One region of the Salicola sp. Rm-C-2C1-2 genome, then DNA from elsewhere that is predicted to be linked to it. Evidence: predicted binding sites of a transcription regulator. Region 1 holds the regulator's gene; the other holds the start of a gene.
The links. Region 1 encodes LexA, which represses DNA repair genes until DNA is damaged. Its sites were predicted from a motif close to TACTGTNTANNTANACAGTA; they were not measured.

Region 1 (10,880 bases):
GGAACGCTGCGCTTACTGGCAGCCCGCCGGGGAGCGCGGTGCCCATGCCGCGCAACGCTCAGAAACAACGCGCCCCTTCTGGCTGCAGCACCCTCCTCAGCCGCTGAAGCGAGCGCCTGCGCGCTGGCTCAACGGCCCCGAACGCATCCAGAGCGGGTGGTGGGATGGCGACTATGTGCGCCGCGACTACTACATCGCTCTGCTGGACAACGGCCAGCGCGCCTGGCTGTTCCGTAATCAGCAGAGCCAGTGGTTTATTCACGGCTGGTTCGGATGACGGCCGATTACGCTGAGCTCCACTGCATCAGCAACTTCAGCTTCCTGCGCGGTGCCTCTCACCCAGAGGAACTCGTCGAAGAAGCAGACCGGCTGGGCTACCAGGCTCTGGCGCTGACCGATGAGTGCTCCCTGGCAGGTGTGGTCCGAGCCCACACCAGGGCCCGCTCGCTGTCGCTGAGCCTGCTTATCGGCAGCGAGCTGCAACTGCAGGATCTGCCCGGCACTCTGGTGCTGATCGCGCCGAACCGCCAGAGCTATGCCGCGCTCAGCCAACTCATCACCCGGGGCCGGCGGCGCCGCGACAAAGGCCATTACCAGCTCTGGTTCGACGACCTGGAGCTGTGCAGGAACCAATGCCTGGCCCTGTGGCGCCCCGATTTCAGCCAGGGAGATGATAACAACGGCCAGCGGCTTATGGCGTTTTTCCCCGGGTTACGGCTGATGGCCGAACGCCCTCTGGCTCAGAATGACCACCTGCGCATGCGCTGGCTGAAACAGCTTTCAACCCGCCTCGGGTGCCCGGTGGTGGCCACGGGCAACGTGCTGATGCACCGACGCCGACGCAAGTCCCTGCAGGACCTGGTTACCGCCATCCGGTTGGGCCAGCCACTGCCACAAGCTGCAGACCATCTCCAGGGCAACGCCGAGGCCTATCTGCGCCCACGCGAGCGCCTGGAGCGCCTGTTTCCCCCGGATTGGATTGAGGCTACCGTGGACGTAGCCCGGCAATGCACTTTCAGCATGGATGAGCTGCGCTACGAATACCCAGGTGAGCTGGTGCCCAATGGTCACACCCCCATCAGCTGGCTGCGGGAACTGGTGGCACAGGGTTGTCACTGGCGCTTTCCGGACGGCGTATCAGAGGCTATTGAGAACCAACTGACTCATGAACTCGAGCTGATCGAGTGCCTGGGCTACGAGCCCTTTTTTCTGACCATCTATGATGTGGTCCGCTTTGCCCGCGAGCGCGGCATTCTTTGCCAGGGGCGGGGCTCAGCCGCCAATTCCGTGGTCTGCTACTGCCTGGGTATCACCGAGGTCGATCCCAGACGGGTTAACCTGCTACTGGAGCGCTTCATCTCAAAGGAGCGCAACGAACCCCCGGACATTGACGTCGATTTCGAGCATGAACGCCGCGAAGAAGTCATCCAGTACCTTTACCGCAAGTACGGACGCGAGCGCGCCGCTCTGGCCGCCACTGTCATCTGCTACCGCCCGCGCAGCGCTCTGCGCGATGCCGGCAGGGCCCTGGGGCTGGATTCAATGCATCTCGAACAGCTTGTCCAGGGCATCGACTGGCGCGACGATGCTGATGACTGGGAGCAGCAACTGCGCCGCAAGGGCCTGCTGGATGACCAGGGCCCGGCCCGTCACCTGCTGCCACTGGCGCGCGAACTCATTGGCTTCCCGCGCCACCTGTCCCAGCATGTGGGGGGGTTCATCATTGCCTCGGAGCGGGTCGCCGACCTGGTGCCGGTTGAGAACGCGGCCATGGCCGACCGCACCGTCATTCAATGGGATAAGGACGATCTTGAAGCCCTGGGGCTGCTCAAGGTGGACGTGCTCTCACTGGGGATGCTCACTGCCATCCGTAAAGCACTTGCACTCACGGGCAACCATGGCGGGCCGAGTAGCCTGGCGGAGGTGCCGCCGGAATGCCCGGAGGTCTACCGTATGCTCCAACAGGGGCACAGCATGGGCGTATTCCAGGTGGAATCCAGGGCCCAGATGAGCATGCTGCCACGCCTGAAACCCCGTGAGTATTATGACCTCGTGGTACAGGTCGCCATCGTCCGCCCCGGTCCCATACAAGGGAACATGGTTCATCCTTACCTGCAGCGTCGTAAGGCACCGGAGGCTGTCCCCTATGCGGACGACCGCATCCGGACTGTGCTTGAGCCCACCCTGGGAGTGCCCATCTTCCAGGAACAGGTCATCCGGCTGGCCATGGTAGCGGCCGGCTTCAGTGCCGGCGAGGCTGATCAACTACGTCGGGCCATGGCCGCCTGGAAGCGTCACGGCGATCTATCGCGGTTCCGGGAAAAGCTTATAGATGGCCTTGAAAGTAATGGCTACAGCCTTGAATTCGCAGAAAACCTATACCGCCAGATGAAGGGGTTTGGCGGCTACGGATTCCCAGAATCCCACGCTGCCAGCTTTGCACTTCTGGTCTATGTCAGCGCCTGGCTCAAATGCCATCACCCGGCCGCGTTTCTATGCGCCCTACTCAACAGCCAGCCCATGGGATTCTATTCGCCGTCACAGCTGGTACAGAACGCCCGGCGTGAAGGTGTGAATATTCGGCCTGTAGACATCAATCAAAGCCAGGAACAGCACTGCCTGGAAGACGACGACAAGCCCCCTGCAGTCCGTCTGGGATTGCGCCTTATCGATCGCCTGCCCCAGGAAAAGGCCCGGTGTCTGATTGAACGCCGCCCCGGAAGGGGTTACACCAGTATGACGGAGTTGCGCCGGCGCACAGGACTGAGCCACGCCGATCTGGAGATCCTCGCTGCGAGCGGCGCCCTGCACCCCCTGACAGGCAACCGCCACCAGGCGCGCTGGGATCTACTGGAACCCGATCACGCTCTGCCGCTGGCTGCTGATGGTGCGATGCCTATGCCGGAGCCGCGCTCGCGCATGCCGGAACCCGATGAATCCCAGCGGACCTTTGAGGATTACGCCAACCTTGGTCTGTCATTGGAACGCCATCCTCTCGCCCAGCTGCGGGAATCCGGCCAGCTCCGCCACTGTCTGCGGGCGACCGATCTGGAAACCGCCGAAAGCGGTCGTCCCCTGGCTGTATCGGGGCTGGTTACCGGGCGCCAGCGGCCGGGCTCTGCGGGCGGGGTCACCTTTGTAACCCTCGAGGATGAGACCGGCAACATCAACGTGGTTGTCTGGCCGGATACCGTCCGCTGCCAGCGCCGCCCCCTGCTCAACGCAAGACTGCTTCAGGTCCGGGGAACCCTGGAACGCCATGAGGGCGTCATTCACGTGATCGCTGGCCGTCTCAATGACCTCAGCCACCTCATTGACAGGCTCAGCGTCAGCAGCCGAAACTTTCATTAACACTCAGCCCGCGAGGCCGCCATGCAAACTGATACCAACGGCTACAACCCTGCCAGCGACATCGGCATGATCCTTGATCACTACCGCCCCGCCTCCGTGGTACACAGCGCCGGTATCGCCGAGCAGTGTCTGCAGCGGTGGCCGGAACGCACAACAGCAACGCAGTGCCTGAAGCTACCTCCTGAGGAGCCTGAAAGCGTCTTCCCGCTACCCCAGCTTTTCGAGCTGGCTCTGGTTACGGACACCCTGGAGAAACTGCCACAGGCCCGGGGCCAGAAGCTGCTCGGTCAGCTGCGTAACATGGGCGCCACACGTATTGCCGTACTGGTGCGAAACGACAGCCCCTGGCGCTTCCAGGATTTCATCGGCATGGGTTTCACACGCCTTTACCAGTACACGGAGCCCGTGAACGCCACCCTGTTCGCCTATGACCTGGACACCTATAATTACGTTCGCGAATGGAACAATCCAGACAACTGGGCCAACCCCGAAATGTGGGACAAAGCCCGCTGGTAACAGCACAGGAGCACAGCAATGGCAGAAACCTGCGTTCTCGCCCGCGTTGAGGGCCATGTTCAGGGAGTGAGTTTCCGGGACGGCACTCGCATCCGCGCCCAGAAGCTGGGCATTACCGGCTACGCCCGCAACCAGCCTGACGGCAGTGTGGAAGTACTCGCCTGTGGCGCGGAAAACGCCGTTAGTCAGCTCATTGAGTGGCTCCATGAAGGTCCGCCCGCCGCCTCAGTAAGCCGTGTTGAAAGCCACCCAACCAGCACGGTAGCCCCTTCCGGATTCACCCTTGGCTGACCTCTTTACAGGGCCACAAAAACTGTATACATTGACAGTGCCTGTACAAAAAAACAGTGGCCCTAACTATGAACCTGACCTCAAGACAGCAACAGATTCTCGATCTCATCCGTGAGCACGTACACTCCACGGGGTATCCGCCCACACGGGCTGAGATCGCCACCACTCTGGGATTCAAATCCGCTAACGCAGCCGAGGAACATCTCCGCGCCCTCGCCCGGAAAGGCGCCATTGAAATGGTCAAAGGCGCCAGCAGGGGTATCCGTCTCCCCGAAGGAGAAGAAAGCCCGGGGATTCCCATTGTCGGCCAGGTAGCTGCCGGCAACCCCATCCTCGCCGAAGAGCACATCGAGGATCACTGCACCCTGGAACCCGGATTCTTCACACCCGCCGCAGACTATTTTCTGCGGGTACGCGGCACCAGCATGGAGAATGTGGGCATCCTGGACGGCGACCTCCTGGCGGTGCACCGCACCACGGAGATTCACAATGGTCAGATCGTCGTGGCCCGGCTGGAGGACGAGGTAACCGTCAAGCGCTTCCGCCGGGACGGGAGCACGGTCTGGCTCATTGCCGAAAATGATGAGTTCGAGCCCATCCAGGTGGATCTCACCGAAACACCACTGGACATTGAAGGGTTGGGCGTGGGCGTCATCCGCCGCGGTGATCTGCACTGATCCGGCCCCACAGCGCTGACAGGAGTCCTATCATGGAACAACTGGATCTCAGTCCCCAGAAACAGACAAGCCCTATTACCGGTGCACCACCCACCAGCGTCAGCCATAGCGGCGACGATGGCGCGCCGGAGGCGAACGTTACGGAGATCATTCTGCCGCAAGAGCAGGTCGAGAACTTCCAGCTGCTTTTACCGATGCTGACCCAGCTCAACCAGGAGGAGCGCTGGCTCGCCTGGATTGACCCGCCGGCAGGGCTGGTCGGCAAGTGGCAGCAGCATCACGGCATTATCCAGCACCAGCTTCTGATTCTGCGCTCGTCGGCGCAGCACAGCGCCGAAGATCTAGCCACAAAGGCGCTCTCAGCGGGCACCTGCCATGGCGTAGTGCTCTGGACCTCAGGCCTGAGTCGCCACAGCTATGCCCGCCTGGAGAGCGCGTCTGTCCGCGGCCACAGCCATGGCGTCATACTGCGCCAGAGACAGAACCATCGTCAGTGAACGGTCTGATTGTAGGCGGGGGGCATGGTATCTTCCTCTTCCATGTCCACGTCACCGATATCATCGGTGGTTGACCCTGCCGCCTCCAGGCCGGCAGTGATCATAGCCTTGGCCACGTTCAGGTCATTGTCCTGGAGCATCTCCTTGGCTTCATCTGAGAAGCGGATCCGCACCAGTGGTGTACTTTCATCATCCGCCCGGCGCAGCGCGTACTCGCCAGTGGGAAGCTGAATGATTTCCAAAAAGGATGTGGGCATAGACAACGCCTTTTACCATTGGTTGTGACGTTCCACGAACGTCTCAAAATAATCCCTGAAATCGCTGATCAGTGAACGAAGTGCTTCTGGAGAACAGTCGGGTCCGGCCGCAGCCACGGCAATCACCCCCGGATCACGCGGCTGCGAGCCGCGCCTCCCCGCCTCCTGTTGACGCGCCAGAAGGGCTTCGAGTCTTGACCACCAGCTGTCGCTTGCCGCGGCAGAAGCTGACAGCACCTGAACCTCGCCAGGTTGATCGCCAACTCGTGCACGCAGAGTCGCGAGGCAATCAACATCAGCCGCGTCATCACCAGCACTTTCAGCAACCAGCGTCAACAGAATGTCGCGAGCCTCGGCAACCAGGGCTACAGTGCCCTGCACCAACGCCTCTGATGTCACCATTGTCCTTCGGTGACCGGCCTCATCCGATAGCGCCACCAGCTGCCCTGCAAGGGTTAGCTTTTCCCGTAGCAGTGAACACCGCTCGGCATCCGGCATCAGCAGTTCTCTTTGGCAATCAGTTGCCCTTATATTATCACGAACATAACCGGCTGACTTCCCCGCAGCCGCAACCAACAAAGTGAAAAACCCCTTCAGCCTGCTACCCTTTAGAGATAACACGCGCCGCCCCGGTATAGACCGGCGCGGCGCTCCACCACACATTCAGGAGCTGCCGATGCCCACAGGCGTGATCATCTGTGATGACTCCTCCATGGCCCGCAAACAAATGGCTCGGTCTCTCCCTCGGGACTGGGACACGGCACTGACTTTTGTCGAAAACGGTGATGCTTGCCTCGAGGCTATCCGTGACGGCAAAGGGGCTGTTGTTTTCCTAGACCTCAATATGCCCGGGTCCGATGGTTACGCGGTTCTGGAACGTATTCATCAGGAAGAACTGCCTGCCCTTGTTATCGTAGTCTCAGGCGATATCCAACCCGGGGCGTATGAACGGGTTCGCCGCCTGGGCGCCCTCAACTTCATCCGCAAACCCATTGACCCGGATATCCTGGCCGATACGCTGAAAGACTATGGGCTCTACAGCCCCACTTTGGCACCCGAGCCAGTAACGGCCTCAGCCCCTGCGCCATCCTCAGCCACGGACGTGCCCTGGCAGGATGCGCTTCAGGAAATCGCCAATATCGCCATGGGTCAGGCGGGGGATCTTCTCGCACGCCTTTTGGATGTATTCATCAGGCTTCCTGTTCCACGCGTCAATATGCTGGCGGTCTCTGAACTGAAAATGGCACTGAACATCACCGAATCAACCTCCAGCTGGTCAGGCGTGTGTCAGGGCTTCATTGGTGCCGGAATCGCCGGCGAAGCGCTGCTGCTGTTCAATAATGCGCACATGGATACGATGGCACATCTCCTTGGCATTCCCGATGAAAATAATGCCAACCGTGATCTCGAGTCCCTCATGGATCTATCCAGCATCATGGTGGGCGCGTTTCTGCGTGGTTTCGGACAGCAGATGGACATGCAGTTCGGCCTCAGCCATCCCGTTGTGCTGGGCACCCACCTGGACATCAGCGAGTTGCTGGAGAGCAGCCAGTATTCCTGGCAGCAAATCCTGACTATTGAACTTACGTACGCTATCGAGTCCCATAATATCGAGTGTGATCTACTTCTACTATTCAGCGAGGATTCAGTGACCCCGTTACGCCAAACGCTGACATGGCTTTCCAATTCCAGCGCCGGAGTTACGGCATGACCGAGTCACAGAATGAGCTGCATGAATTCCATTGGCTCATGGACATGCTCCAGACCATTGAAGTCGGCCTTGTTGTTCTGGATCGCCAGTTCAACGTTCGACTCTGGAACGGGTTCATGGAAAGTCACAGCGGATTCAGTGCCACCCAGGTCCAGAACCGTCCCCTGTTCGAAATTTTCCCGGATATCCCTGAGGGTTGGATCCGACGCAAGGTTGAAACCGTGCTCACGCTGAACATGCGAACCTTCACCACCTGGGAACAGCGCCCCCACCCGTTTCCGTTCCGCAACGCGCGCCCGATTACCGGCACTGAAGCCTACATGTACCAGAACATAACCTTCAGTCCCCTGAGCAGCGCTTCCGGTGAAGTGGATCATGTATGTCTACTGGTGTATGACGTGACGGACAGCGCCACCGCAAGACTGCGGATGGAACGCACCAACGCCCGCCTGGAGCAGCAGAGCCAGACCGATGGTCTGACTGGCCTGCTCAACCGCAGTGCGTGGGAATCACTGCTTGCCAGTGAGTTTGAGCGATTCCGCCGCTACCGCAGCGTCGGGACGCTTCTGATGTTCGATATTGATCATTTCAAACCCATCAACGATACCTGGGGGCACCAGGCAGGTGACGATGTCATCAGGGCTATCGCTGCCATGGTCATGGAGCGTCTGAGGCAGACCGACATTGCAGGTCGTTATGGCGGTGAGGAATTTGCCGTCATATTGCCGGAAACGGACCTCGCAGGCGGCGAGATACTGGGGGAGCGGCTACGCCAGTCGATTAGCTCCATGCAGGTAACGACCGAAGCCGGCCTACTTGAATGCTCGGTCAGTCTCGGTGTTGCCCAGGTCACTGATGCCATGAGCGATCACCAGCAGTGGCTGTCGCACGCCGATAAAGCGCTCTATGCAGCCAAGGCGAATGGCCGCAACCAGATCGCTCTCGCCGGCAATCAATAGTCAATCAGCCGTTGGCACCTGCGTAGACCGTGCTCTGCGCCAAATCCAGAAGCTCGCGCAGAGCCACGGAAAACATGGCGTATTCCGGTGCGCTCTGGTTCCGAAACTCTCCCAGAATGCCATGCCAGCGTTCGATCAGCCCGGCATGCTCGTCTGTCCAGGCCTGGAGCATGGTTTCAAGGTCTGCCTTCGCGTTGCGCGAGCGCAGAATGCCGGTGGTCAGGGCGCGCTGCTGCCAGTTCAGGTCCTCACGGAAACTTTCCCGGGCCAGTGCCTCCCAGTGGCTGCGTGGCTCAAGCGCGGATATGGCTTTTGCAAACCAATCGAGTTCCAACTCATCCCCAACCGCGAAATACAGGTGCGCCACCTCCCTGAGGTCAAGCCCCGTCTCTTCCCTGGCATCAATGATACCCAGGCCAGATAGCAGATAGCCGCTGCCGGCCACGACCCCGGCCAGAGCCCCAGGAACGCCCTCACCTGCGAGACGATCACGCTCGTGCTGCCAGGTCTCCGTCGCCCGCTCGCCAATATAGGACGGAAGATCCGCTGCCATGGCATCCAGCCTGGCCTGGAAGCGCTCAATCTGGACAGAAAGGTCAATCTCGCTGCGCCGGTTACGCAGAAGCCAGCGCGTTGCGCGCCGGACAAGGCGCATCAGCTCACTCTGGAGCTCAACCTGGAGGCTGCTCGGGATCTGGTAGTCAAGTGCCTCCACCTGCTGCCACCAGTAATCCAGGCGGAAAATGGTCTTGGCGATCAGGTATGCGCGTGCTATGGAGGGCAGCGTGGCGCCGGTCGACTGCTCAAGTCGTTCCACGAAGGTCATGCCCATATGGTTGACCAGGTCATTGGCCACGCGCGTGGCGATGATTTCACGTCTCAGCTGGTGGCGCTCAAGTTCCTCACTGAAGCGTTCAACCAGCTGCGACGGGAACATCTCGCGGATCATTGACTTGATGCCGGGATCTTCCGGCAGATCGCTGCCGACCAGTACCTGTTTCAGGTCCGCCTTGACTACGGCGATCAACACGGACAGTTCCGGGCGGGTGAGGCCTCGGCCAGCAACCTGGCGCTCACTGAGCGCCTCTTCGTCAGGTAGATTCTCAAGTGTCCGGTCCAGCAGTCCTCGATTTTCATATCGGGTCATTAAGCGCCGGTATTCCTCGAGCCTTGAGGCGCCTTCCGAGTTGGCGATGGAGATCGCCTGAGTCTGGCGATAGTTATTCGCCAGCACCAGCCCCGAAACATCCTCAGTCATGCTGTTCAGGAATTCGTTGCGCTGCTTGAGGGTCAGGTCCCCCTGGGCAACCAGGCGGTTGAGAAGGATCTTCATGTTGACCTCGCGGTCGGAGCAATCAACACCACCGGAATTGTCTATGAAGTCCGTGTTGCAGCGGCCGCCATTAAGTGCAAATTCCACCCGTCCGGCCTGGGACATGCCGAGATTACCGCCTTCACCCACAACCCGACATCCGAGTTCGGCACCATTAACCCTCAGGCCATCGTTAGCCTTGTCGCCAACATCCCCATGGGATTCCTGGCGACTCTTCACAAAGGTGCCAATACCCCCAAGCCAGAGCAGATCGTGCTGCATTCTCAGAAGATGGGAGATCAGCATATTGGGCGGCATGTGGTCGGAACGTGTACCCAGAAGCCGTTTCACCGGTTTGCTCAACGGAATCGACTTGGCCGCCCGGCTGTAAATGCCTCCGCCTTCCGATATCAGCGTTGTGTCATATTCTTCCCAACTCGACTCCGGAAGAGCGAACAGTCGCTCGCGCTCCCGGAAACTAGCCTCGATGTCCGGTTCCGGATCCAGGAAGATGTGCTGGTGATTGAAGGCTGCCACCAGCCGGATTTTGCGGGACAGCAACATGCCATTACCGAAAACGTCCCCGGCCATGTCGCCAATTCCGACAACACTGAACTCATCGGAATCCGTATTCAGCCCCATTTCACGGAAGTGGCGCTCGACCGAGACCCAGGCCCCCTTGGCGGTAATCGCCATTTTCTTATGGTCGTAGCCGTAGCTGCCGCCGGAGGCAAAACCGTCCTCCATCCAGAAGCCGTATTCGTTGGAGATCTCGTTGGCTAGATCCGAGAAAGTAGCGGTTCCCTTATCCGGTGCTACAACCAGATAGTAATCGTCGTCATCGTGACGGATGACACCAGCAGGCGGAACCACTTCACCGTTGATGAAGTTGTCCGTCACGTCCAGAAGTCCGCGGATGAAGCAGCTGTACGCGACTCGGCCGGCAGCCTGGACCTGGTCCCGGTCAGCATCACTGGGGATCTGCTTGGCAACAAAGCCACCCTTGGCGCCCACCGGCACAATCACCGCATTCTTGACCTGCTGAGCCTTCACCAGCCCCAGGATTTCGGTCCGGTAATCCTCAAACCGATCCGACCAGCGCAAACCACCGCGGGCGACCTTGCCGCCGCGCAGGTGAACACCTTCCACCTGGGGAGAATAGACAAAGATCTCATAGACCGGCCTTGGGCGCGGAAGATCTGCCAGCTGGGCAGAGTCAAACTTGAGACTGATGCAGTTGGCGTCACCATTGCTCCCTTGCTGGTAAAAATTGGTTCGGGTTGTGGCCTGCATCAACTCCAGGAATAGC
Region 2 (10,880 bases), on a different contig from region 1:
TTCGTTCATGGCCCTCGCCACTTCCTCCGGGTCGTCGATGATGATGCGGTAGCGGCTAGCGGCCTGGTCGCCAAGGGTGTTGCGGATGAACTGGTCGATCATCTCGAAGTAATCGGCGTTTTCCTTTGAGCCGCTGAGAATCAGCGGGAACGGGAGATCCACGTTCTCGGGGTCCAGCAGAACCCCGAGGAGATACAGGATTTCCTCGGCGGTGCCTGCGCCGCCCGGGAATACGACAATGCCGTGGCCGGCGCGGAGGAAAGCCTCCAGGCGCTTCTCGATGTCCGGCATGATCACGAGTTCGTTCACAATCGGGTTCGGCGCCTCGGCGGCGATGATGCCGGGCTCTGTGATGCCCAGGTAGCGGCCACTGTCGATGCGCTGTTTGGCGTGGGCGATGGTGGCCCCTTTCATCGGGCCCTTCATGGCGCCAGGGCCGCAACCGGTGCAGATGTTAAGACCGCGCAGCCCGAGTTCGTGGCCGCAATCCTTGGTGTAGTCGTACTCGTCCCGGCTGATCGAATGGCCGCCCCAGCACACAACAATACTGGGCTCGTGTTCCGCGCGCAGGATCTCGGCGTTGCGCAGGACCTGGAAGATGAGGTTGGTGATGTCTTCTGATTGTTGCGGGTTGTACCAGCCGGCGGTGGCGAGTATCGAGTTAGCGTAGACAATGTCGCGCAGCACGGAAAACAGGTGCTCGCGGATGCCCCGGATCATGTCGCCGTCGACAAAAGCACTGGGCGGGGCATTATGGAGTTCAATCTTGATACCGCGCGGCTGCTGCAGCAGAGCCACCTCGAAGTCATGGTAGGTTTCCATGATGGCTTTGCTGTCGTCACTGACGGTGCCGCTGTTGAGCACGGCCAGGGCGCACTGGCGGAACAGGTGGTAGAGGCCGCCCTCGCCGTCGTCCTTGAGCTGGTTCACCTCCTTGCTGGAGAGGATCTCCAGGCTGCCTTCGGGGGAGACGCGCGCGTGTACGCCTTGTGGGGACATAGTATTAGCCCTTCGGTGTCGGTTAAAATCCCGCCTCTGCCGAACAGGGCGCGATCCAAGCCAACTAGTGTTACCCATGGTCCATTACCTCATCAAGATTTCGCCGGAAATGGCGGTTAAATCCAATCCCGTTCGGCGTAAGCAGTTGCGCCAGATGCGGCGCAATGTACGCCGGATGATGCGCCAGGTTGATGAACGCATTGAGGTGCGTCCGGGCTGGGATCGGATCGACGTGTATGTGCCTGGCGAGGATCCGGACGCCGAGCAGCGGCGTACGGAGGAGCATCATGAGGACGCCGGTCCGGGTGAGCGGGTTGTGCATTACCTGCAGCGCATGCCCGGCGCCCAGTTCATCCTGCTGGTGGACGATCTGCCCTGGCAGAGCTTTGAGGATGCGGCCGAGAAGGTCACCGACGTTTACCGGGAAAGGCTGGAGGGAAAAACCTTCGCCGTGCGCGTGAAGCGCCGGGGGGCGCACAGCTTCAGCTCACAGCAGCTGGAGCAGCACCTGGGCGGGCACCTGCTTAAGCATACGGGCGCTTGCGGGGTGAACCTCAAGAATCCAGAGATCGCTGTGACGCTGGAGGTCAAGCGTGAAAGCCTGGTAGTGGTGCGGCGGCGCTACGCAGGCCAGGGTGGGTTTCCAGTCGGGACCCAGGAGCCGGTGCTAACGCTGATATCGGGTGGTTTCGACTCCGTCGTGTCCTCCTACATGGCAATCCGGCGGGGGCTGCAGACCCATTTTCTATTCTTCAATCTGGGCGGCACGGCTCATGAGGCGGGCGTCCGTCAAATGGTACGCCATCTCTGGTCAGACTACGAGTCCTCCCATCGGGTCTATATGATCTCGGTGCCCTTTGAAGGCGTGCTTGGGGAACTGATGACCTGCATCAACACGTCATACCGGGGCGTGGTGCTCAAGCGGCTGATGCTGCGGGCGGCCGAACGCATTGCCAATGAAATGCATATCTCCGGCCTGGTAACCGGCGAGAGCATTTCGCAGGTTTCCAGCCAGACCCCCCTCAATCTGGGACTGATCGACCAGAGTACGGATATGCTGGTTATGCGGCCCCTGGTATTCATGAATAAGGACGAGATCATCGATACTGCGGACCGGATCGGTGCTTATTGGATGGCGGCGAACATGCCGGAGTATTGTGGTGTGATTTCGGAGCGGCCGACAACCAAGGCCAGAAGGGGCCGTACTGAGCGCGATGAGGCCTTTTTTGACGACGCGGTACTGGATGCTGCCGTGGCCAATCGCACTATGGTACCAGTGGACCAGATTCTGGAAAGTGAGGTAGGCGTTGATGACGTGCCACGGGTGAACACGCCCTCACAGGGCGATGTGATTATCGATATCCGCCATCCCGGTGAAGCGGCGGACGCACCGCTGACGCTCACCAACAATGAGATCCACGCCATCCCTTTCTATGAGCTGAATCAGCGCTTTACGGAGCTGGATAGCAGCAACCGCTACCTTCTCTATTGCGATGAGGGCAGTATGAGTACCTTGCACGTGGGTCACCTCATGGCGGAGGGCTACCACAACGTCGTGGTTTACGAGCCGCAGGACTGATCCCTGTCCTGCAGGTTTCAGATCCTGAACTGGCCAACCACCTCTCTGAGACGCTCCGCCATTGAGGCAACCTCATCACTGGCGCGGTTGGTCTGTTCGGTACCGGAACTGCTTTCCTGAGCGGCCTCCACAATCCGGGTCACGTTCTGGTTGATCTCCTCCGCAGCCTGGCTCTGTTCTTCGGCTGCAGTGGCAATCTGGGTGACCTGGTCACTAATGGTTGACACCGACTCCTCAATAGAAGTCAGCGAGTCTTTGGCGCTTGAAGCCCGCTGCTGATTGTCGTTCGAGCGCTCTTTCGCCTGCTTCATGGTTGCCACCGCCTTATTGGTCTCCGAGATCAGGCCATCAATGATGCCCTGGATCTCCTCGGCGGATTTATTGCTGCGCTGGGCGAGAGCGCGGACCTCATCCGCAACGACGGCGAAGCCGCGCCCCTGTTCGCCCGCCCGTGCTGCTTCAATGGCGGCGTTCAGAGCGAGCAGGTTGGTCTGCTCGGTGACCGAATGAATGACGTCGAGGACGGTCTTGATCTCCTGGCTGCGCTCGGAGAGCTGGCCCACGACCGCCGTCATGTCATCCAGCTCGGTGCCCAGCGTCTCCATGGCCGCGGCGTTTTCGGCAACCACTGTGCCGCCCTCCCGGGCTTTGGCATCCGCATCCGAGGCGGCATCAGCAACCTCGTTACCATTACGCGATACCTCCTGCACTGTGGCCGTCATCTCATTGATGGCGGTGGCGATCTGGTCGGTGTCGTTGCTCTGGCGCTCAACCGTCTGACGGGTTTGGGTGGCGATGTTGTTCAACTGTTCCGCGGCGGAGGCGAGACTTTGAGTGGTACCATCCACATCCTGAATGGTCTCTTGCATTCTCTGGACGAACGCGTTGAATTGCCGGGAGAGCTGGCCGATCTCATCGTTTGTTTCCTCGGGTAATCGCTGCGTCAGGTCGCCTTCGCCGGCGGCGATGTCGTACATCCGATTGGTGACTTTGCGAATGGGGCTGGTCAGATAGCGCGCCAATGCCACCGCGATGCCGGCGGAAACCAGGATCGCCAGAAGCCCCATAATCGCGATTTGCCACGCCATTGTGTTGGCGCCGGCCATCATTTGTTCTCTTGGAATGAGTCCCATGAACCGCCAGCCCAGTTCCGGTGAGGTGAAGACGGTGGCCTGATAGGCAGTGCCATTCAAGGTTACGGTGCGGCTGTCTTCATCCATGCTGGCGAGTTTCGATAGGGTGCTGTCTTCGAGTTCGTCCACGTTATTGAAGTTGGTGTCCGGAGCCAGGGGGTTGGCGAGGATGGTTCCGTCTTCTTCCACAAGCACAAGGCGGCCGCCTTTGCCGAGCTCGATGTCATTGACCATTCCCATGAGGCCTTTCAGTGACACATCAATGCCGATGGCACCAACGAACTCACCCGCTTCGTCGCGCACTTCGCTGGCGACACTGACCAGGCTGGTATCATCCGCCTCAAAGTAATAGGCGTCGGTCATGATGGTGGCGCTTGAGGCATTCTTGACTTTTTTGTACCAGGGCCGTTCACGGGGGTCATAGGGCGCGCCGCTGGCGCCGATGGGCCATTGCACAAACTCACCGTTGCGGCTGCCGAAGTAAACATAGGCGAGACCGCCCTTGGTCTCGGCGTAGCGCTTGAACAGCCGATACATCATGGCTTCTTCAAAGCTGTTTTTCTGCGGCGTCATCTCGCCCGAGCTGCTCGCATCCAGATAACGGGAAAGGTTGCCAACAGACTGCGCAATGCGGGTATCCGAAGCAAGGAATCGGGCTTCTTTGCGCATGGTTTGGAAGAACTGGGTGATGGAGTAGTCAACCTGCCGGATCTGCTGCAGGCTGGCTCTGACGGCGTCCTGTTCAGCGGTCTGGCGGGCCTGGTAGATGGCAAGCGCCGAAACGCTTGCGATCACTGTGATCAGTACGAGGATGAAAGTCAGAACCAGTTTCTTCGTGATGGACATGGCCGGTCCCCCCCCCAGCTGTATGCATAAGCTATTTATTGGAGCATAGCAGTATTCGCCTATCGTGCTGGGTTGTAGCGGTGCAATATGCGGTCGTAGTGAAGATGGCGCCTACGCCAATGTGCGCCATCGCGCTGAATGGGTGCCAGAAACAGGTATAAAGATCTCTATCGGACTGCTCCTGAGAGCCTGCTTGTCACTACAAAATAATTGAGAAGGGTTTTGGACAATGAGGGATGTTGAGGTGTGTTGGCTATTAAGAAACCACCACGCCTTTACACGGCATGGTGGCTTTTTCGCAAGTACTTAGTTGCTCAGGATGACATCGACGGAGTCATCCACGTCCGCAGGGTCGGCGTAGCCGATGCTGTTGGGCGTGGCGGCCACTTCATCAACCATCCGGGCGGAATCACCGACTTCGGTCGGCGGTTCGCCCTCGCCGGTGAAGGTCTGCTCGGCCCAGAACGACTTGAGCTGGGAATTGCTGCGGCCGGTAATCCAATCATGGAATTCGCGACGGATCGTGCTGCCTTCAGCAATCTCAAAGGGGGTCGCTGCATCGCTGCGGTTAAGATAAAGCGCGCGCACGTCGCTCTCGGATAGATTATCCGGACCGTCCGGATGCGCGATCACCACGACCTCCGCCATGCTCAAGGGTGCGGCGAAGAGGCCGGCAAGCGCCATCATGCGTAGTGTTTTCATGTCGGGGCTCCTTAAAATGCCGCGTCGAGCTTGAGGGTGTAAACGTTGGTGTGGTCGAAGCGGTTGCCTTGGCCAGTCGCAAAACTTGTTGCGTTACCACTCAAGCCGCCGGAGGTGTCGCCAAAGGCCCTTGAATGGGTCCAGTCCGCCTTGAGGGCGATACCGGGCATGGCATCCCAGCGTACGCCGAGGCTGTAATCCTCACGCTTTTCGTTGAACGCTGCCAGCGCGGCTGCGGGACTCGTTGGAGCGACAGGACGCTTGTCGTCATCCTGGGTTTCCACCCACGCGTAGGTGACGTAGGGCATGACGTCGTCGAACCGGTAGCCGAGAGTGGCATAGGCGCCGTCGCGTTCCGGGAACACCCCATCCGTATCGCGCCGGGTGATCTCCGAAACCGCCAGGATGTTGCCTTGCTCATACTCAATACCCAGTCCGTAGAACTTGCCGTCCTCGTCTTCAGTCGGAAGGTTGCCAATCGAGGTATCGGCGCGCGCGGCGACGCCTCGTACTGTCCAGGTGTAATCCGTCCAGGACACTACGGCGCCGGCTGTGTTGCGCAGCTCCGTTCCCCCGACCAAGTCCTCATTTTCGCTGTGCCCCGCAAAAACCTGAGTGCGGATCGGCTGGCCGAGAATGTCAAAGTTGTAAGTCACATCTGCCCCGGTAAAAGAGCTCAGTGACACCTGGTCATAGACGGCATCAGGGGCTTTGGCGAAGGGTTGCGCGTAGCCCAGATCCAGCGAGTCGGAGTACATAAACAGCGGAGTGCGCATTTTACCGGCGCGCAGGCGCAGCCCATTGTCCATCTTGTGACTTATATAGCCCCATTCCAGCTGGGTTTCCCATCGATCGCCCCCTGCCGCTTTCGGCTCCCCCCGGGACAGCAGCTGGAATGTGGCCTTGGTCTGCTCACTCAGGTCAAACGTACCCTGAACCGCGAACAGCGTTTGCGACCGGACCTCAGAATCCTCGGTTATTCCGGCGTATCCGGCATCATTGCTGGCGCGGGCATAGCCGGTGCTCATGAAACCGTTAATGCGGAAGTCACGGTCACGGGAATCGCGCATGTCCTGCTGGAGTCGCTCAAGTTCGCTTTCAAGGCGGTCCAGTCGCTCTTCCTGATCCTGGGCATGAGCGCCGGTAACGCCGGCGCTGACCAGCAGGCAAAGGGCCAGGCGGGACTTTGCTGTTTTCAATTGCTTCATGGTGGTGCTCCGTTTTGTGTTGTTGGGAGTTGCCGGGGTTACACACGGAACTGAGAGGCAATCTGGTGCAGGCGCTGGGTGATTTCCCGGCTGTCCTGGCTGGCCTTGTCCAGTTCCTGAGTTGTCTCAATGACCTGCTCGGCATTGCTGTGGATGTCCGAGATATTCGTTACAACGTCATTGAATGTAGCGGTCTGCTCGTGAGTGGCAGCCGCAATCTGCTCGTTGATACTGCTGATGCTTTCGACGTTCTCAAGGATGCTCTGGAGCACCTCCCCGGATTCACGCGTGGCATCGACCCCGGTCCGGGCTTTTTCGACGCTGCTCTGCATGGCCTTGACCGAGGATTCCGCAAGGTTTGAAAGCTCGGAAATCACTGTCTCGATCTCCTGAGCTGACTGCTGGGTGCGAACCGCCAGGTTTCTGACTTCGTCCGCCACGACCGCGAACCCGCGCCCGTGATCACCGGCCCGTGCGGCTTCAATGGCCGCATTCAACGCCAGCAGGTTGGTCTGTTCGGTCACGGTCTTAATGGTGTCAAGCAGCCCCGCAACTTTGTTGGAGTGGCTTTCAAACTGGTTAACGAGCTCGGCGCACTGATCAATTTCCTGCGCCAGATCCTGAATGGTCTGGACGTTGCCGGACACATGGTCCTTGCCGCGGTTCGCGTACTCCGCTGCGCCCTGTGTCTGCTCCGAGGCGTTGGTCGCAAAGTTGGCCACTTCTTCCACGCTCTTGACCAGTTCATCAACTGAATTACGCGCCGAGGCGATAGCTGAGGATTGCTCGTTGATGCGCTTCAGGTTTGTGCTGCTGGTCGCTGACAGCTTCTGCGAGACCTCTTCCAGACCCGCCACATCAGTGCTGATCGTGCTGAATGCTGTGTGGAGCTTTTCGATAAAAGCGTTGAAATGGGTAACCAGCTCTTTGAGTTCATCGCCACCGTCGTAGTCAATACGTGAGGTCAGATCGCCCTCCCCGGAGGCCATATCCCGCAGAGGCTGAATAACACGATTGAGGCTGTTCGTGATGGAGCGGGCAATGAGCAGGCTCAGAACCACAAGTGCGACGATGGCAATGGTTGCTATGGTCAGCCCCAGCGTGGTGCTTTGTTCCGTGGTTGTAACCGTGTCATCAATGGCTGTGTTGAAGTCGGACCGGGCCTGGTCGCGCAGTTCTTTCATATCCGCCTTAAGCTGCTTGAGACGATCTGAGTTGGCGGAGGCATCCTGGCTCAATGCGCTCATGTCCGCGTCGCCCTCAATGAACGCCGAGGCGATCCTCGTGGCTTCGCTGTAGTAGCGTTCAAGCTCTTGCGAAAGCCGGTTGAAGCGGTCCCGCATTTCAGGCGCGGTTGTTTTCAATTCACTCAGGTTATCCTGAATGGTCTTGTGGTAGGTCTCTGTCTCAGCCAGCTTATCTTCATTGCCTGTGGTCACGGCTGAGTTGATCTGAGCTTCCATTAACTCAAGTTGCCCGAGATTAACGGTTGCCAGCTCCATGGTGGGATAGAGCTCTTCGTCTACAAGGTTCAGGCGATCAGCGTTCTGGCTCTGGGTGTACAGGTTGAACCCCTGGGTCACGATCAGGGCTATAACGGTAATACCCACCAGAAGGGCAAGTTTCAGGGCAATTGAGAGTCTTTGAAGCATCGTCGTGTTCAACCTTTTTATTAGAGGCGAATTATATATTAACCGCCCGCTGAGCGTGGCCTTGGCATGTTGTCCTATTGTAAATCAGTCATCCTATTATTGTGGATCGGCTGAAGGTGTCTGCTCTTGAGTAAGGAGTTGCCGAAATCCTGCAGCCCTACGCGTGCTTGGCTCCATGGTTTACTTAAGGAATAGCAGTTCAGGTGCAGACTGCAATATTTGAGCTTAAGCGTACTGGATACCTGAACAGGGTTGGCTGTTATACTGGTGGACTTTCACCCCATTCACCGCTAAAGGGCCCAGAGCAACCATGGATGTCTCCTCCATCCTCGACCCCCTCAACGACGCGCAGCGCGAAGCCGTTACCGCGCCGGACAGCCACGTGCTGGTGCTGGCCGGTGCTGGCAGCGGCAAGACGCGGGTGCTGGTGCACCGCATTGCCTGGCTGATCCAGGTGGAGCAGCTGCCGGCCTCGAGCATCATGGCTGTGACCTTTACGAACAAAGCGGCGCGCGAGATGCGTGGGCGTATTGAGGAGATGCTCCAGATCCCGACCCGGGGCATGTGGGTCGGCACCTTCCATGGCCTGGCGCATCGGCTGCTGCGGGCGCACTGCCAGGATGCCGGGTTGCCGGAGAACTTTCAGGTTCTGGACGCGGACGACCAGCTGCGTCTGGTCAAGCGGGTGATGCGTGAACTGCAGCTGGATGAAAGCCGCTGGCCGCCAAAGCAGGCCCAATGGTTCATCAACTCCAGCAAGGATGAGGGGCTGCGCCCGGATCACATCGAGGACCACGGCGATGTGTTTACCACTACTCTGATCAACGTCTACCGAGAGTACCAGAAGAACTGCCAGCGCAGCGGCCTGGTAGACTTCGGCGAGCTGCTGCTGCGTTCCCATGAGCTGTGGCTGGAGAAGCCGGAGCTGCGGGCGCACTATCAGCACCGCTTCCGGCACATGCTGGTGGATGAGTTCCAAGACACCAACGCCGTGCAGTACGCCTGGCTGCGGGTGCTCAGTGGGGATCGCGTACCGCTGACGATCGTGGGTGACGACGACCAGTCCATCTACGGCTGGCGTGGCGCGCGCATCGAGAACATCCAGCAGTTCCAGCAGGACTTCGGGGGCAGCCGGATGGTACGCCTGGAGCAGAACTACCGCTCGACCCAGACCATTCTGGAGGCAGCTAACGCCGTCATCGCCAACAACCAGGGGCGCCTTGGGAAGGATCTTTGGACGGACGGCGAGACGGGCGAGCCCATCGATCTTTACGCCGCCTTCAATGAGCAGGATGAGGCCAACTACATCGCCGACACCATCAGCGACTGGGCCCAGCAGGGCAACGCCCGCTCCGAGTGCGCCATTCTCTACCGCTCCAACGCCCAGTCCCGTGTGCTGGAGGAATCGCTGCTGCGCCAGAGCATTCCCTACCGCGTCTATGGCGGCCTGCGCTTCTACGACCGCCAGGAAATCCGCAATGCCCTGGCCTACATGCGTCTGGTCAACTACCGCCACGACGACGCTGCGTTTGAGCGCGTGGTGAACATCCCCACTCGGGGCGTGGGCGCCAAGGCCCTGGAGACGGTGCGGGAAGCCGCGGGGCGCGAGGACGTCTCGCTGTGGCAGGCCACCGTCAACCTGCTTCATCACCAGTTGCTCAAGGGCAAGGCCCGCACCGGCCTGCAGGCGTTTGTGAACCTGATTGAACAGTTGGCGGACGACCACGAGAATCTGCCCCTGAACTCGCTGGCCGAACGGGCTGTGCGCGACACCGGCCTGCGCGACTACCACGGCAAAGAGAAGGGTGAGAAAGGCCAGGCCCGGGTTGAGAACCTGGACGAGCTGGTGGGCGCGACCCGTGAGTTCCGCGTTGAAGACGACCAGAACCCATTGAGCGAGTTCGTCGCCCGTGCCGCCATGGATGCGGGGGAATCCCAGGCCGAGGAGGATGAAGACAGCGTACAGCTCATGACCCTGCACTCGGCCAAGGGCCTGGAATACCCCATGGTCTTCCTGACCGGTATGGAGGAGGGGCTGTTCCCGCACAGCATGTCCGCCGAAGAGCCGGGACGCATGGAAGAGGAGCGCCGTCTCGCCTACGTAGGCATGACCCGCGCCATGCGCAAGCTCACCCTGACCTACGCGGAATCCCGCAAGCTCTACGGCCAGGAGCGGTTCAATGCGCCCTCACGGTTCATCCGTGAGATTCCGGATGACCATATGCGCGAAGTTCGACTGCGCAATACGGTGAGCCGCCCCACCATGTTCAGCAACGCCGGCTCCGCCGTAAGCAACGAAACGGAAACCGGCTTTCAGCTCGGCCAGCGCGTGGTGCACCCGAAATTCGGGGAAGGCATTGTGATGAACGCCGAGGGCGCGGGCAGCCACGCTCGGGTGCAGGTGAACTTTGCGGAAGGCAGCAAGTGGCTGGTCCTGGCCTATGCCCCTTTGGAGCCGGCCTGAGAGGACCTTAAACGGCTCAGACGACGCCGGATCTGTTGCAGAAGGCCGGGAGCTTTGGCATCCAGGGTCTGGCGGATGCGGGGGATGGCATTCTGGCAGGCGTCATAGCCTTCCCGGAACAGGGCATCACTCTGGTCCGGGTCGGTCCGGTCGTAATCGGCAAGATCAAGCGACAGCACAAAATCAGCCTCGGCCAATTGGGTGCGGGTATGGCTGTCGATGGCAATGTCGAAGGCTGTAATCAACGCGTCGAAGATACCGCCGGGCTGGCGCGGCCGCCGGCTGCCATTGAGATCA

Region 2: uvrD (DNA helicase II) is a predicted target of LexA. The motif match lies at 8,352-8,371, and genes of this name have one in related genera.

What each region holds. Positions count from the first base shown of each region.
Region 1 covers NZ_JBEFNF010000010.1:13,723-24,602, forward strand. Annotated here, with positions in the region: gene AAF659_RS14100 (Y-family DNA polymerase) at 1-277, shown strand, start outside; gene AAF659_RS14105 (error-prone DNA polymerase) at 274-3,351, shown strand; gene AAF659_RS14110 (DUF6231 family protein) at 3,373-3,867, shown strand; gene yccX (acylphosphatase) at 3,886-4,158, shown strand; gene lexA (transcriptional repressor LexA) at 4,227-4,835, shown strand; gene AAF659_RS14125 (cell division inhibitor SulA) at 4,868-5,332, shown strand; gene AAF659_RS14130 (hypothetical protein) at 5,326-5,589, opposite strand; gene AAF659_RS14135 (DUF6586 family protein) at 5,602-6,087, opposite strand; gene AAF659_RS14140 (response regulator) at 6,266-7,300, shown strand; gene AAF659_RS14145 (sensor domain-containing diguanylate cyclase) at 7,297-8,259, shown strand; gene AAF659_RS14150 (NAD-glutamate dehydrogenase) at 8,264-10,880, opposite strand, start outside.
Region 2 covers NZ_JBEFNF010000003.1:266,091-276,970, forward strand. Annotated here, with positions in the region: gene ppnN (nucleotide 5'-monophosphate nucleosidase PpnN) at 1-999, opposite strand, end outside; gene thiI (tRNA uracil 4-sulfurtransferase ThiI) at 1,076-2,578, shown strand; gene AAF659_RS08465 (methyl-accepting chemotaxis protein) at 2,596-4,557, opposite strand; gene AAF659_RS08470 (hypothetical protein) at 4,864-5,259, opposite strand; gene AAF659_RS08475 (porin family protein) at 5,271-6,467, opposite strand; gene AAF659_RS08480 (methyl-accepting chemotaxis protein) at 6,506-8,119, opposite strand; gene uvrD (DNA helicase II) at 8,430-10,583, shown strand; gene AAF659_RS08490 (patatin-like phospholipase family protein) at 10,559-10,880, opposite strand, start outside.